3 regions of the Paenarthrobacter sp. NPDC089675 genome follow, and region 2 is predicted to be linked to each of the others. Evidence: predicted binding sites of a transcription regulator. Region 2 holds the regulator's gene; each other region holds the start of a gene.

Region 1 (4,086 bases), on a different contig from region 2:
TGATGTCCTCGATGAGGTTCAAGCCGTAATGCTTCCGGTCCTCAGTGGCATAGGCGATGCCGTTGTCGATCGCGTCGGAGACCGTGGACGTATTGATCTCCTGCCCGTGTTTATAGACCCTGCCGGACACTGCACGGCCGTAGGTCCTGCCGAAGACGCTCATGGCCAGTTCGGTGCGGCCGGCTCCCATGAGGCCTGCCAGGCCAACAACTTCGCCCTTGCGCACGTTGAGGCTGGCGTTGTTCACTACCGTCCGTGAGTGGTCCTGGGGATGTTGGACCGTCCAGTCCTCGATGCGGAGAACTTCCTCGCCGATCTTCGGTTCCCGGTCCGGATAAAGGCTTTCGAGGTCGCGGCCCACCATGCCGCGGATGATGCGTTCCTGGGTAATCTGGCCTTCGTCGAGCCGCAGGGTCTCAATGGATTTGCCATCACGAATGATGGTGACGGCGTCGGCCACCTTGCGGATCTCATTGAGCTTATGGCTGATGATGATGCTGGTGACGCCTTGGCCCTTGAGGTGCAGGATGAGATCCAGCAAATGGTCGGAGTCCTCGTCATTCAAGGCAGCGGTGGGCTCATCCAGGATCAGCAGCTTCACTTCCTTGGAGAGCGCCTTGGCGATCTCCACGAGTTGCTGCTTGCCTACGCTGATGTGCTGGATCGGCGTGACGGGGTTTTCGCTGAGTCCCACCCGCGCAAGCAACTTGGCAGCTTCCAGGTTGGTCTTACGCCAGTCCACCCACCCGTTGTTGGCAAGCTCGTTGCCGAGGTAGATGTTCTCGGCGATGGAGAGGTAGGGACTAAGGGCAAGTTCCTGGTGGATGATCACGATGCCGCGCTTCTCGCTGTCCGTGATGCTGGAGAACTCGCAGGGCTCGTTTTCGAACAGGATCTCGCCGTCGAAGGTGTTATGCGCGTAGACACCGGACAGCACCTTCATGAGGGTGGATTTTCCGGCACCGTTTTCGCCGCAGATGGCGTGGACTTCGCCCCGGTTGACATCGAGCGTGACGTCCTGGAGGGCCTTTACGCCGGGGAAGGTCTTGGTGATTCCCCGCATTTGGAGAATGGGTACATTCATCGTCAATTCCCACTGACTGTTTGAAACGTGGCCGGCCGATGATTCAGCCGGCCCTGGGAGGCTGTGGCTCCACCGCTATGCGGCGGAGCCACAGCAAAGGAACGGTGCCGCTACTTGACGTCCGAGTCCTTGTAGTAGCCGGAGTCGATGAGTTCCTTCTTGTAGTTGTCCTTGGTGATGATGACCGACTTCAGGAGGTAGGCAGGAACAACCTTGACCTTGTTGTTGTAGGTCTTGGTGTCGTTGGTCTCGGGCTCCTTGCCCTTAAGGACGGCGTCAACCATCTTGACTGCCTGGGCGCCCAGCTGGCGGGTGTCCTTGAAGATCGTGGAGTACTGTTCGCCGGCAATGATGGACTTTACCGAGCCCTTCTCCGCATCCTGGCCGGTGACAACCGGGAGCTTGCCGGTGGAGTAGCCGCCGGTGCTGGTCAGTGCGGAAATGATGCCGATGGACAGGCCGTCATACGGGGACAGCACGCCGTCGAGCTTGGTGCCGGAGCTGTAGGCGGAGGTGAGGATGTCTTCCATGCGCTTCTGGGCCACGGGTGCCTGCCAGCGGAGGATGGCTGCCTGCTCGAACTTGGTCTGGCCGCTGGGGACCTTCAGGGTGCCCGCATCCATGTACGGCTTGAGGGTGTCCATGGCGCCGGTCCAGAAGAAGTTGGCGTTGTTGTCGTCCGGGCTGCCCGCGAACAGTTCAACGTTGAAGGGGCCCTTGCCGTCCACCTTCTTGCCGCTGGCGTCCACCAGGCCGAGGCCGGTCAGCAGGGACGTAGCCTGCTGGACACCGACGGTGTAGTTGTCGAACGTAGTGTAGTAGTCCACGTTGGGGGTGCCGTTGATGAGGCGGTCGTAGGCAATGACCTTGACGTTCTGTTCCTTGGCCTTGGCCAGGACGTCTGTCAGCGTGGTGCCATCGATGGCGGCGATGATGAGTGCCTTGGCACCCTTGGTCAGCATGTTCTCGATCTGGGAAACCTGCGTGGGGATGTCATCGTTGGCGAACTGCAGGTCAGTCTTGTAGCCGAGGTCCTTCAGGGACTTCTCAACGTTGGCGCCGTCGGCGATCCAGCGTTCGGAAGTCTGCGTCGGCATCGAGATGCCCACCAGCGAGTCGCTTGGGTTGGCGGTGCTGCTTGATTCGGCAGAGCCTCCGCGGCTGCCGCAGCCCGTGGCGCCGACGGCCAGGGTGAGGACAACCGCTACGGTGCCCAGGAGTTTCTTCAATCTCACGTTGCTCTCCTTCCGCGGCAGCATTGCCGCGAACTCTGATGCAGGGCCGGAGCATCTGCGCGTCCGGCGGGGTAACGCTTTGCTGGCCTGTGGGCTCTTGGGGCCTCACTGACCACTGGTTGGTGGTGCGAATGTCATTGTGAACGCTAACATTACTGCGCGTCAAGTGGCCCGCGCCACATCATTTTTTGAGCCGTGCAACGGGGCGGAGTCAACGCTTCCCCGCCCGGGAGAGGGTTGACAGTCAGAATTGTTAGCGTTCACAATAAGTGCGGACCGCGATGCTGCGGTAATGAGCGAAGGAAGCTTGATGGGCGATATTTCAAACAGCTATGTGGTCGGCGTCGACTACGGCACTCTGTCCGGCCGCGCCGTCGTGGTGCGCGTTTCGGACGGCAAGGAACTTGGCAGCGGTGTATTCGAGTACCCGCACGCAGTTGTCTCGGACAGCCTTCCCGGCAGCGGGCAGCGGCTTCCCGCCGATTGGGCCCTGCAAGTCCCCAACGATTACCGCGACGTCCTGCGCAATGCCGTACCGGCCGCCGTCGCCGATGCCGGTATCGACCCGCAGAACGTGGTGGGCATCGCAACCGACTTCACGGCCTGCACCATGGTCCCGACGACGGCGGACGGCACGCCCCTGAACGAGCTCGAACGCTTCGCGGACCGGCCCCACGCTTTCGTGAAGCTGTGGCGGCACCATGCCGCGCAGCCGCAGGCCGACCGCATCAACCAGCTGGCAGAAGAGCGTGGCGAGTCCTGGCTCCCCCGCTACGGCGGCCTGATCTCCTCCGAATGGGAATTCGCCAAGGGCCTTCAGCTGCTTGAGGAAGACCCCGAGGTCTACGCCGCGATGGACCACTGGGTGGAAGCGGCCGACTGGATCGTCTGGCAGCTCTGCGGTAAGTACGTTCGGAATGCCTGCACCGCCGGTTACAAGGGGATCTACCAGGACGGCAAGTACCCCGCCGAGGATTTCCTTGCAGCGCTTAATCCAGGTTTCAAGGACTTCGTCTCCGAAAAGCTGGAGCACACCATCGGCCGGTTGGGCGACGCCGCCGGCTACCTTACCGAAGAAGCCGCAGCCTGGACCGGGCTGCCTGCCGGCATCGCCGTGGCAGTTGGCAACGTGGACGCCCACGTCAGCGCACCTGCGGCAAACGCCGTGGAACCGGGGCAGCTTGTGGCGATTATGGGCACTTCCACGTGCCACGTCATGAACGGGGATGTCCTGCGCGAAGTCCCCGGCATGTGCGGCGTGGTCGACGGCGGCATCGTGGACGGTTTGTGGGGCTACGAAGCAGGCCAGTCCGGGGTGGGCGACATCTTTGGCTGGTTCACCAAGAACGGTGTTCCTCCCGAATACCACCAAGCCGCCGCAGCCCAGGACCAAAGCATCCACGAGTACCTCACGGAACTCGCAGAAAAGCAGGAAATCGGCGAGCACGGCCTGATTGCACTCGATTGGCATTCGGGCAACCGTTCCGTGCTGGTGGACCACGAATTGTCGGGCGTTGTTGTGGGCCAGACCTTGGCCACCAAGCCGGAGGACATCTACCGTGCACTGCTTGAGGCCACTGCCTTTGGCACCCGGACAATCGTGGAGGCGTTCCGCGATTCCGGTGTTCCGGTGAAGGAGTTCATCGTTGCGGGCGGCTTGCTGAAAAACAAGTTCCTGATGCAGGTCTACGCAGACATCACCGGCCTGCAGCTTTCCACGATTGGATCCGAACAAGGGCCTGCCCTCGGCTCCGCCATCCACGCCGC
Region 2 (4,086 bases):
GCGGTAACGAGCCACACCTTCCTGCCCACCCGTAGATGCTGCTCCGCGAGGGCTTTGGTGCCCGGCCAGATCCGCGACTCGATCATTTCGTCGTAGACCTCCTCGCCCAGGGCCTTGATGTCGTCCACGGAAATGCCGGCAGCGAGAGTCAGGGCTGAATCGCGCACCGAGTGGACGTCTTCCATGTTCTCGCCGCGCATGACGAACTTGAACTGCTTCCACGCGAACCCCGCAGCCTGCGAGAGCGTGAAGGCTTTGCGTTCGTACATTTTGCGGGCCACGTGAAAGAGGCTGGCACCCTTCATGAGGGTGTTGTCCACGTCGAAGAAGGCTGCTTCGCCGATGTGCTGCGGCGCCTTGGCGTGAGCGAGCACAGCGGCGTTCTTCTCCTCGGGCATGCCTTGAGTCTAGTCAATGTGGGTGGTTCCCTGCTGAGACCGTACGAAAGCCGGGGGAGGGAGGTGAGGGAGGGATGATGCGGTTACCGTTGAGACATGCCGATTCCCGACGTCGTTCTCCTCACCAAAGCTGACTGCCACCTGTGCACGGAGGCGCGTGCCGCCGTCGAACGTGTTGCCTCCGGGCTGGGGGTGCAGTGGACCGAGCAGGCGATCGACGGCGACCCGGGCCTCCAGGAGCGGTACGCGGAAGAGATTCCGGTGGTGCTGGTGGACGGCGTGCAGCGGGATTTCTGGACCATCGACGAGCAGCGTTTGACCCGCATTTTGAAGAAAGCGCTGGAAGGCTGAACGGTCCGCACTCCGGAAGCAACCGCTTTTTGTTGACCCCGGCGAAGGGTCCTAGAGTGGAACAACAAGCGACGCAATGGAGAATACCGTGACTGCGCTGGAACCGTCCCCGGAAGCAACAACCGGGGACAACCAAGCTGCCGCCAAGCAGATCCCGCCCGCGGCTGTGGCCCGGATGACCCTCTATTTGCGCGCGCTCAACTCGCTCCTGGCCGAGGGGGTCGAACGGGTTTCGTCGGATGCCCTGGCCGAGGCCTCGGGGGTCAGTTCCTCCACCCTGCGCAAGGACCTCTCCTACGTGGGCTCCTATGGAACGCGCGGCGTGGGCTATGAAGTCCAAAACCTGAGCCGCCACATCGCTGCTGCCCTGGGGCTGACCCACGACTGGAAAGTAGCGATAGTCGGGGCCGGAAACTTGGGCAAGGCCCTGGCCCGCTATGGCGGCTTCGAGTCCAGGGGCTTCGACGTTGTGGCAATCTTCGATGCTGACCCCATGGTGATCGGGAACGAGGTGGGCTGGCTCCGGGTCAGCGACTCAGCGGAACTTGAACGTGTCCTGGAACGTACCCATGCCAACATGGTGGTTCTTGCCCTCCCGGCAACGGTGGCCCAAGAGGTCTGTGACCGCGTGATCGCAGCCGGGATCCGCAGCATCCTCAGCTTTGCGCCGGTGCTCTTGCAGGTGCCGCCGCACGTCAACCTCCGCAAAGTGGATATGGCCACTGAGCTTCAGATCCTGGCCTACCACGCACAACGGGCGCAGACACCGGGCCAGGCTGTTTAGCCTTCGCCGGGTCCGCGCCCGCTGATGGTTCGGGTTCCGGCCTAGCGGCCGTTGTAAGGGTTCTGGTACGGGTTTCCGAAAGCCTGCTGCTTGCGGAAGTACGGAGCCGACGCCGGCAAGTACAGCAGGACGATCGCTGCCACGCCCAGCAGGATGGTGATGGTGCCAACGCCGATCTGCGAGAGGCCCAGGAGGGAGATCGCAGCCAGGACGGTGCCAAGGATCCGGGCCCAGTTCTTGCCTTGGCGCACTTTGAAAGCGACCAAAGCATAAAGCCCGGCCATGATCAGGGAAATGATGACCACGAACGTGATGGCCACACCAACAATGCTGCTGACCGAGATGTCGGAGCTCCGTGAGCCCTGACCATCAAGGGCCTGCTGGATCATGGCCTGGCCTTCGCTGGAGTTGAGCAACGCGATGGTCAGCGGGATGCCGATCAGGGTCAGGACGCCTGCTGCCAGGATCATCCAGAACGAGATGTTGACCAGCTGCGGAACCCGGCTGGGACCCGGCTGCTGGCTCGGCCAGTTGGTGTCCTGGCCGTACTGCGGTGCCTGCTGCCCGTATTGCGGCGCGGACTGGCCATAAGGAGAAGCCTGCTGCCCGTACTGCGGTGCCTGCTGGCCGTACTGCGGCGCGGACTGGCCGTATTGCGGCGCAGCGGGCTGTCCGTACTGGGGTGCCTGCGGCTGGGACTGCTGGCCGTACTGCGGGGCTGAGGGCTGCCCGTACTGGGGCGTCGAAGACTGTGAACCCTGCTGCTCCGGAGTGGAGTCGCCCGGGTTGGAGGGCGGGTAGGGAGGGTTGCTCATGGCATTCCTTTGCTTGTTCGACTGCTGTGTGGCTACCGGGTCAGCAAGTAAACCCCTGCCCCCAGCATGGTTCTGAGTCCACCGTACCCCCACGATCCGGCGGCGCGGACGATCACACGCAGGAAATTCCTCCATGTGGATAAATCATCACGAGGGAGTACGCTCCGCCCGGTGGAAGTACTCCTTGATGATGAAGGCCGCGGCGGTCCTGGAGGGACTGCCGCGGCCTTCAAGCCGCGAAGCGTGCGCCGATTCCGGAGGCCCGACGGCGGCACATCGGGTTTTGGGTTACGCGGTGCCTTTGACTGCCTTGAACCAGAGTTGGGAGTTGGGCAGCCACATCAGGACGACGGCGACGAGGCTCACCGTGAAGCCGAACCAGTTACTGCCGAGGCCTGCACTGGGGCCGCCCATGTTGATGGAGCCGAAGACAGCCAGGAGCAGGGAGACGGCAGCGAGGACTGTGAGGGCCAGGCGTGCCCACTCCTTGCCTTCCTTCATTTTCATGGCCAGGATCACTTGCGCAGCTGCTACTGCGAGGCTGATGAGCAGCAGGACCAAGGCAAATGCCGCTAACCCGGGTGCAAAGGCAAAAGCCGCGATGAGCGCAAAGAAGGCAATGAGCCCGAACAGGAGGCCAAGCAGACCCGAGATAACCCAGATGAAGTAGGACACCTTCAACTCGGTGGGCAGCCCTTGGGTCTTGAAGATGCCGGAAAAGCCGCCTTGGGGCAGGACGTCGTTGAAGCTGCGCGGTCCGTCGGTGGGCATCTCAAAGTGGAAGCCACCCGGCTGACCGGGCGCCGGTTGCCCTGGTGCGGGCTGGCCGGGCGCCGGTTGTCCGGGGCCGGGCTGGGAGTATTGGCCCTGCTGGGGATATTGACCGGGCTGCGATGGCGGCTGGTAGCCCTGGGGAGGTTGGTATCCCTGCGGAGGCTGGTAACCCGCAGGAGGAACATTGCCGGGCTGCGGTGGCTGGGCGCCGGGCTGCTGTGGCTGTGGTGCTTCGTCTGGGTTACTCATGGCATCACTTTAGACCGCAGGTTGAAGGAAACATAGGAAATTCGGAGCGAACTCGCAGCCTCATACCGGGTCCGTGCCGAACAATCGGCGGGTGACTTCCCAATACGCGAAACGGCGCCCCTGCACAGCCATGGTGTGCAGGGGCGCCGTCCGTGGAGCGCCGTCGGCAGGACTAAGCAGCTGCCGGTGCGATGAAGGCGAGCTCGAGGTTGATGGCAACCTTGTCGCTGACCAGGACGCCACCTGCTTCGAGTACTGCGTTCCAGGTCAGGCCGAACTCCTTGCGGCTGATGGTGGTTTCGCCGGAGACGCCGGCGCGGGTGTTGCCGAACGGATCCACGGCGACACCGTTGAACTCGGTCTCGATGGCAACTTCCTTGGTCACGCCCTTGATGGTGAGATCGCCCACGAGGTCGAAGCCGTCACCGTTGGCCTTGACGTGGCGGGAGACGAAGGTGATCTCCGGGAACTTCTCCACGTCGAAGAAGTCTTCGCCCTTGACGTGGCCGTCGCGGTTGACGTCGCCGGAGTCGAAGCTGGCGGTCTTGATGGTGGCGGTGACCTTGGAGTCGGTCAGGGTTTCGCCGACCTCGAGGGTGGCTTCGGCTTCCTTGAACTGGCCGCGGACCTTGCTGATGCCGGCGTGGCGGACGGTGAACGCGATTTCGCTGTGGGAGTTGTCGAGGATCCAGGTGCCGGTAGTGACGTTGGCGGG
Region 3 (4,086 bases), on a different contig from region 2:
GCGGAAACCACCAGGATCGAGTCGGTTGCTTTCCGGCGCTGCGTGGGAGTCATGCTGTTATAGCCCAGGGCGTCGTAGAGGACTCCGGAATAGACCTGGTGCGCAGGCGCCGCCGGTTCGGCGTGCAGCCGGGTGTTGCGTTCGACGTCGTCCCGCAGCGAGGCGCCGACGCCCAGCAATGCGAGGGCGTCTTGGTGCGCGCTCACCAGCCCGAGGGCGTCCAGCACTTTGGCGCGGTAAGAGTTCAGCTCCGGGAAGCTCAATGACTCCCAGTCAATGGCGGGGCCCTTTGTTGCGGGGGTCTTGCCTTCGGAAGGCGGCAGGAGAATCAGCACCAGAAGATATTACCGGTGTCAGGCCTGGGGCCCGGCGCCGGTAGACTGTAGGGCGGATGGGTTGACCAGGCGGCCGCGCGTCACGGAAGTGGCTCGAGGAACGTCCGGGCTCCGTAGAGCAGGGTGGTGGGTAACGCCCACTCGGGGTAACCCGCAGGCCAGTGCCACAGAGAACAGACCGCCTGCGTTTCCGGTATTTCGCCGGTTCCGGCAGGTAAGGGTGAAACGGTGGTGTAAGAGACCACCAGCTCCCCGGGTGACCGGGGAGGCTAGGTAAACCCCACCCGGAGCAAGGCCAGACAGGACACGTTGGAGGGCTGCTCGCCCGAGTGTCCGGGTAGGCTGCTGGAGGGCGTCGGCAACGGCGTTCGTAGATGGATGGCCGCTACTCCCTTATCGGCAACGATGGGGGATGACAGAACCCGGCGTATCGGTCAACCCATCCACCCAAAAGGGCCGTTTCTCCCGGACTTCAGGCCTTCGAGGTGCCCGGCGTCCATGAGGTGGGTGCTTTAGACGGCCAGGAGCGCCACATCATGGGCAGGCGCGTCGATGGCCACGTCCAGCCGTCTCACATCGACCGCGATGGTGGCCGGATGCCGCAGCGCAAGTAATCCGGACGTCGGGATGACGTGCTTCCGGACGGATTCCCCGATCCTTGAGGTCACTATCGACCCCGGGGTGCCCGTAATGGTCGCCGTTAGCTCCCGCGTGGAACCAGGGATGTTCCGCCGGTATTGCGGGTAGGCAACGGTCTCCTCAAATGGATTGCCCGAGTCCTTGGTCAGGATATTGTCGCGATGGTTGCTCGAAGCGTCTGCAGCCGCGAGTCCGGAAACGGTGAGGACCAGCAACTTGCCCGCATCGCGCTGTTCCGTCAGGTAGTCCAGGGTCGCCTCGAACGTTTCCAGGGACTGCCGGTCCCTTGCGCCGATGTTGTTGGCGTGCCACATCATGACCACACCCATCTTCCAGTCGCGGGCCCGGTCGATCACTGCCGCCGCCTTTTCGGGATCCGTATAGTGGTCCAGGCTGTAGTGGTTCTGCCCATCCCTCAGGACGCCGTCCAGCGGTCTGTAGTAGCTGTCAGGAAGATAGCCCGAAGCAATGGCATGGTGATCCCGGATGGAGCGGCCCGCAAACGTTTCTGTCCAGCACTCTGCCGTTCTGGACGGCATGTGACCGTCGTACCTGATCGCAGCACCCCCGGGCGGAGCAAAGCAATCCACCGGAACGCGCGGGAGGTTGCGGCGCAGGTCCTGGAGCGCCCCGACGATTTCCAGGTGGAGGGCGGTCTCGCCGGACACGTCCCCATGGCTCGCTCCGTGGTTCCACACTTCGCCACCGTGCCGGAGGCAGTAGTCCTGGATGTTTCTCCAGGTGTCCATTTCGTTGGGCACAATGCCAACACGACGGGTGGTGGTGACCCGCGTGAAGGGAAGGGACCGCTGGGCCAGGAGAGGCAGGATCCTGCCGCGGAAGTCCCTCGCTGCGTCGTCGAACCGGAGTGCGACGGCGCCACGGCCGCCGGTACCGATGTGGCCGCCTTTTCGCGCAAGGAGCGCTTGGCGGAGGACGTCGCTGCGCGCGGGAGGGTTCACAGGCAGGAGTCTACGGTACGGCCGTGTGAGTGATTTCACGCCTTCGGGCGGCAAAGACCCGGCATTCCCGCCCTAGAATAGTTACTGAACGTAGATGTTCTGCCGCCGGGTCTGCGTTCGCAGCCGGCGGATTTTCTTTGCTCTCGTTCAAGGCGCCACGGGTGGACCGAAACCCGCAGCGCATGTGCCGCAGGACTACTCCGGGCGGCCGACGCCATCTGCATACGAGGGCGTATGTGGTTGACCCAAGGAAGGTAGTTCTGTGAGCCAGACGTCAGATTCTTGTCTTGATAAGTGGATGGGCCGGGAGGCGCTTGCCGAGGCCATGATTCCGGTGATCGGCCGGTTGTACCGCGAAAACAATGTGGTCACCAGCATCCACGGGCGCAGCCTGATCAACAAGTCCACCATGAACATCCTCAAGGCACACCGTTTTGCCCGGCGGATGAGCAACACCGAGCTCCTGTTGGAAGAAACCGCGCCTTTGCTGAACGCCCTTGCCGAGCTTGAGCTCGGCGCAGCAGCGATCGACATTGCCCGCCTGACCGAAAAGTTCCGGGCTGAAGGCAACGGCGCCTCGCTGGATGAGTTCCTGCGCGCCGAGCTGGACGGGATCGTAGGTAAGCGCGGCGCGGACGACCGCACCAGCACCGACGTCGTGCTTTACGGCTTTGGCCGCATCGGCCGCCTGCTGGCCCGCATCCTGATCGAGAAGGCAGGTGGCGGCCACGGCCTTCGGCTCCGTGCAATTGTGGTCCGCAAGGGTGCCGAGAACGACCTCGTCAAGCGCGCCAGCCTGCTGCGCCGCGACTCCGTCCACGGCTCCTTCGAAGGCACCATCCGAGTGGATGAGGAAGCCAACACCATCACGGCCAACGGTGTTCAGATCCAGGTCATCTACTCGGACAACCCCGCCACGGTGGACTACACGGCCTTTGGCATCAAGGACGCCTTGGTAGTGGACAACACGGGCCGCTGGCGCGACGCCGATGGCCTTGCCCAGCACCTGCAGAGCAAGGGTGTTGCCCGCGTTCTCCTGACCGCTCCCGGCAAGGGCAACCTCAAGAACATCGTGCACGGCATCAACCAAGGCGACATCACCGATGACGACAAGATCGTCACCGCCGCTTCCTGCACCACCAACGCCATCACCCCCGTGTTGAAGGCGATTAACGACAAGTTCGGCATCGTCCACGGCCACGTTGAAACTGTGCACTCGTTCACGAACGACCAGAACCTGATCGACAACTTCCACAAGGGCGACCGCCGCGGCCGCTCCGCCGCCCTGAACATGGTCATCACCGAGACCGGTGCCGCAAAGGCAGTCGCCAAGGCGCTGCCGGAGCTGCAGGGCAAGCTCACCGGCAACGCGATCCGCGTCCCGACGCCGGATGTTTCCATGGCGATCCTCAACCTCAACCTCGCCAACGGCACCACCCGCGAAGAGGTTAACGACTACCTGCGTGAGCTCTCGCTGCACTCCCCGCTCCGCAAGCAGATCGATTACATCGACTCTCCGGACGTTGTTTCCACGGACTTCGTCGGCTCCCGTCGCGCCGGCATCGTGGACGGGCTGGCAACCATCTCCAACGACAAGAACCTGGTTCTCTACGTGTGGTACGACAACGAGTTCGGTTACTCCTGCCAGGTGGTCCGCGTCATGGAAGAGATGGCCGGCGTCAACCCGCCGTCCTTCCCTGCGCGGGACGTCGTGGCCCCCATTGCCGTGCTTGAGGGCGCCAACGCGTAGGCCAAAGCGTTACCCGGGTTTCCCGGCTGGTTACTGGAATCAGCCGGGAAACCTGCCCACAATGGGTTCATGGAAAATGAATCGACATTGGAGCACGAAACCACGCTGGAGCACGCACTCGACGTGGCAAAAGCGAATCACAAGCAAGCCCAGAAGCTCCTTGACCAAGCAGTTGCAGCCAACGCGGCGGGTGACGTCAGCGACGAGCGCGTGGAGCAGTTACGCGGGCTCCTTGCCCTCGCGGCCGAGGACCTCCAACGCGTCATGCGTGAACAGTAGAGGGCTGATTCCTCTGTCACTCGTGTGACCTTTCCTCCACACTGTGGATTCCGGCTTCGTTGTCGGTGGATTGTCCTACGCTCATAGGGCATTGGATGAGCCACCGGACGGAGCCTCTTGA

What was found. The regulator Rex, encoded in region 2, represses fermentation and respiration genes when NADH is low (regulators of the CRP and FNR family bind a similar motif). The targets are predictions, from matches to a motif close to CTTGTGAANNNNTTCACAAG.
Region 1: the regulator Rex is predicted to act here: its motif matches at 2,456-2,475, upstream of araB (ribulokinase).
Region 3: the regulator Rex is predicted to act here: its motif matches at 1,959-1,978, upstream of ACIPY2_RS03120 (glyceraldehyde-3-phosphate dehydrogenase).

Annotation. Positions count from the first base shown of each region.
Region 1 is NZ_JBIVHM010000009.1:127,546-131,631, forward strand. It holds gene mmsA (multiple monosaccharide ABC transporter ATP-binding protein) at 1-1,084, opposite strand, end outside; gene chvE (multiple monosaccharide ABC transporter substrate-binding protein) at 1,195-2,319, opposite strand; gene araB (ribulokinase) at 2,630-4,086, shown strand, end outside.
Region 2 is NZ_JBIVHM010000006.1:196,939-201,024, reverse strand. It holds gene ACIPY2_RS14670 (HAD family hydrolase) at 1-398, opposite strand, end outside; gene ACIPY2_RS14665 (glutaredoxin family protein) at 495-749, shown strand; gene ACIPY2_RS14660 (redox-sensing transcriptional repressor Rex) at 826-1,533, shown strand; gene ACIPY2_RS14655 (hypothetical protein) at 1,575-2,348, opposite strand; gene ACIPY2_RS14650 (hypothetical protein) at 2,637-3,371, opposite strand; gene ACIPY2_RS14645 (YceI family protein) at 3,544-4,086, opposite strand, start outside.
Region 3 is NZ_JBIVHM010000001.1:658,341-662,426, forward strand. It holds gene ACIPY2_RS03105 (YaaA family protein) at 1-335, opposite strand, end outside; RNA gene rnpB (RNase P RNA component class A) at 393-781, shown strand; gene ACIPY2_RS03115 (polysaccharide deacetylase family protein) at 848-1,936, opposite strand; gene ACIPY2_RS03120 (glyceraldehyde-3-phosphate dehydrogenase) at 2,199-3,686, shown strand; gene ACIPY2_RS03125 (hypothetical protein) at 3,756-3,965, shown strand; gene ACIPY2_RS03130 (HNH endonuclease family protein) at 4,083-4,086, shown strand, end outside.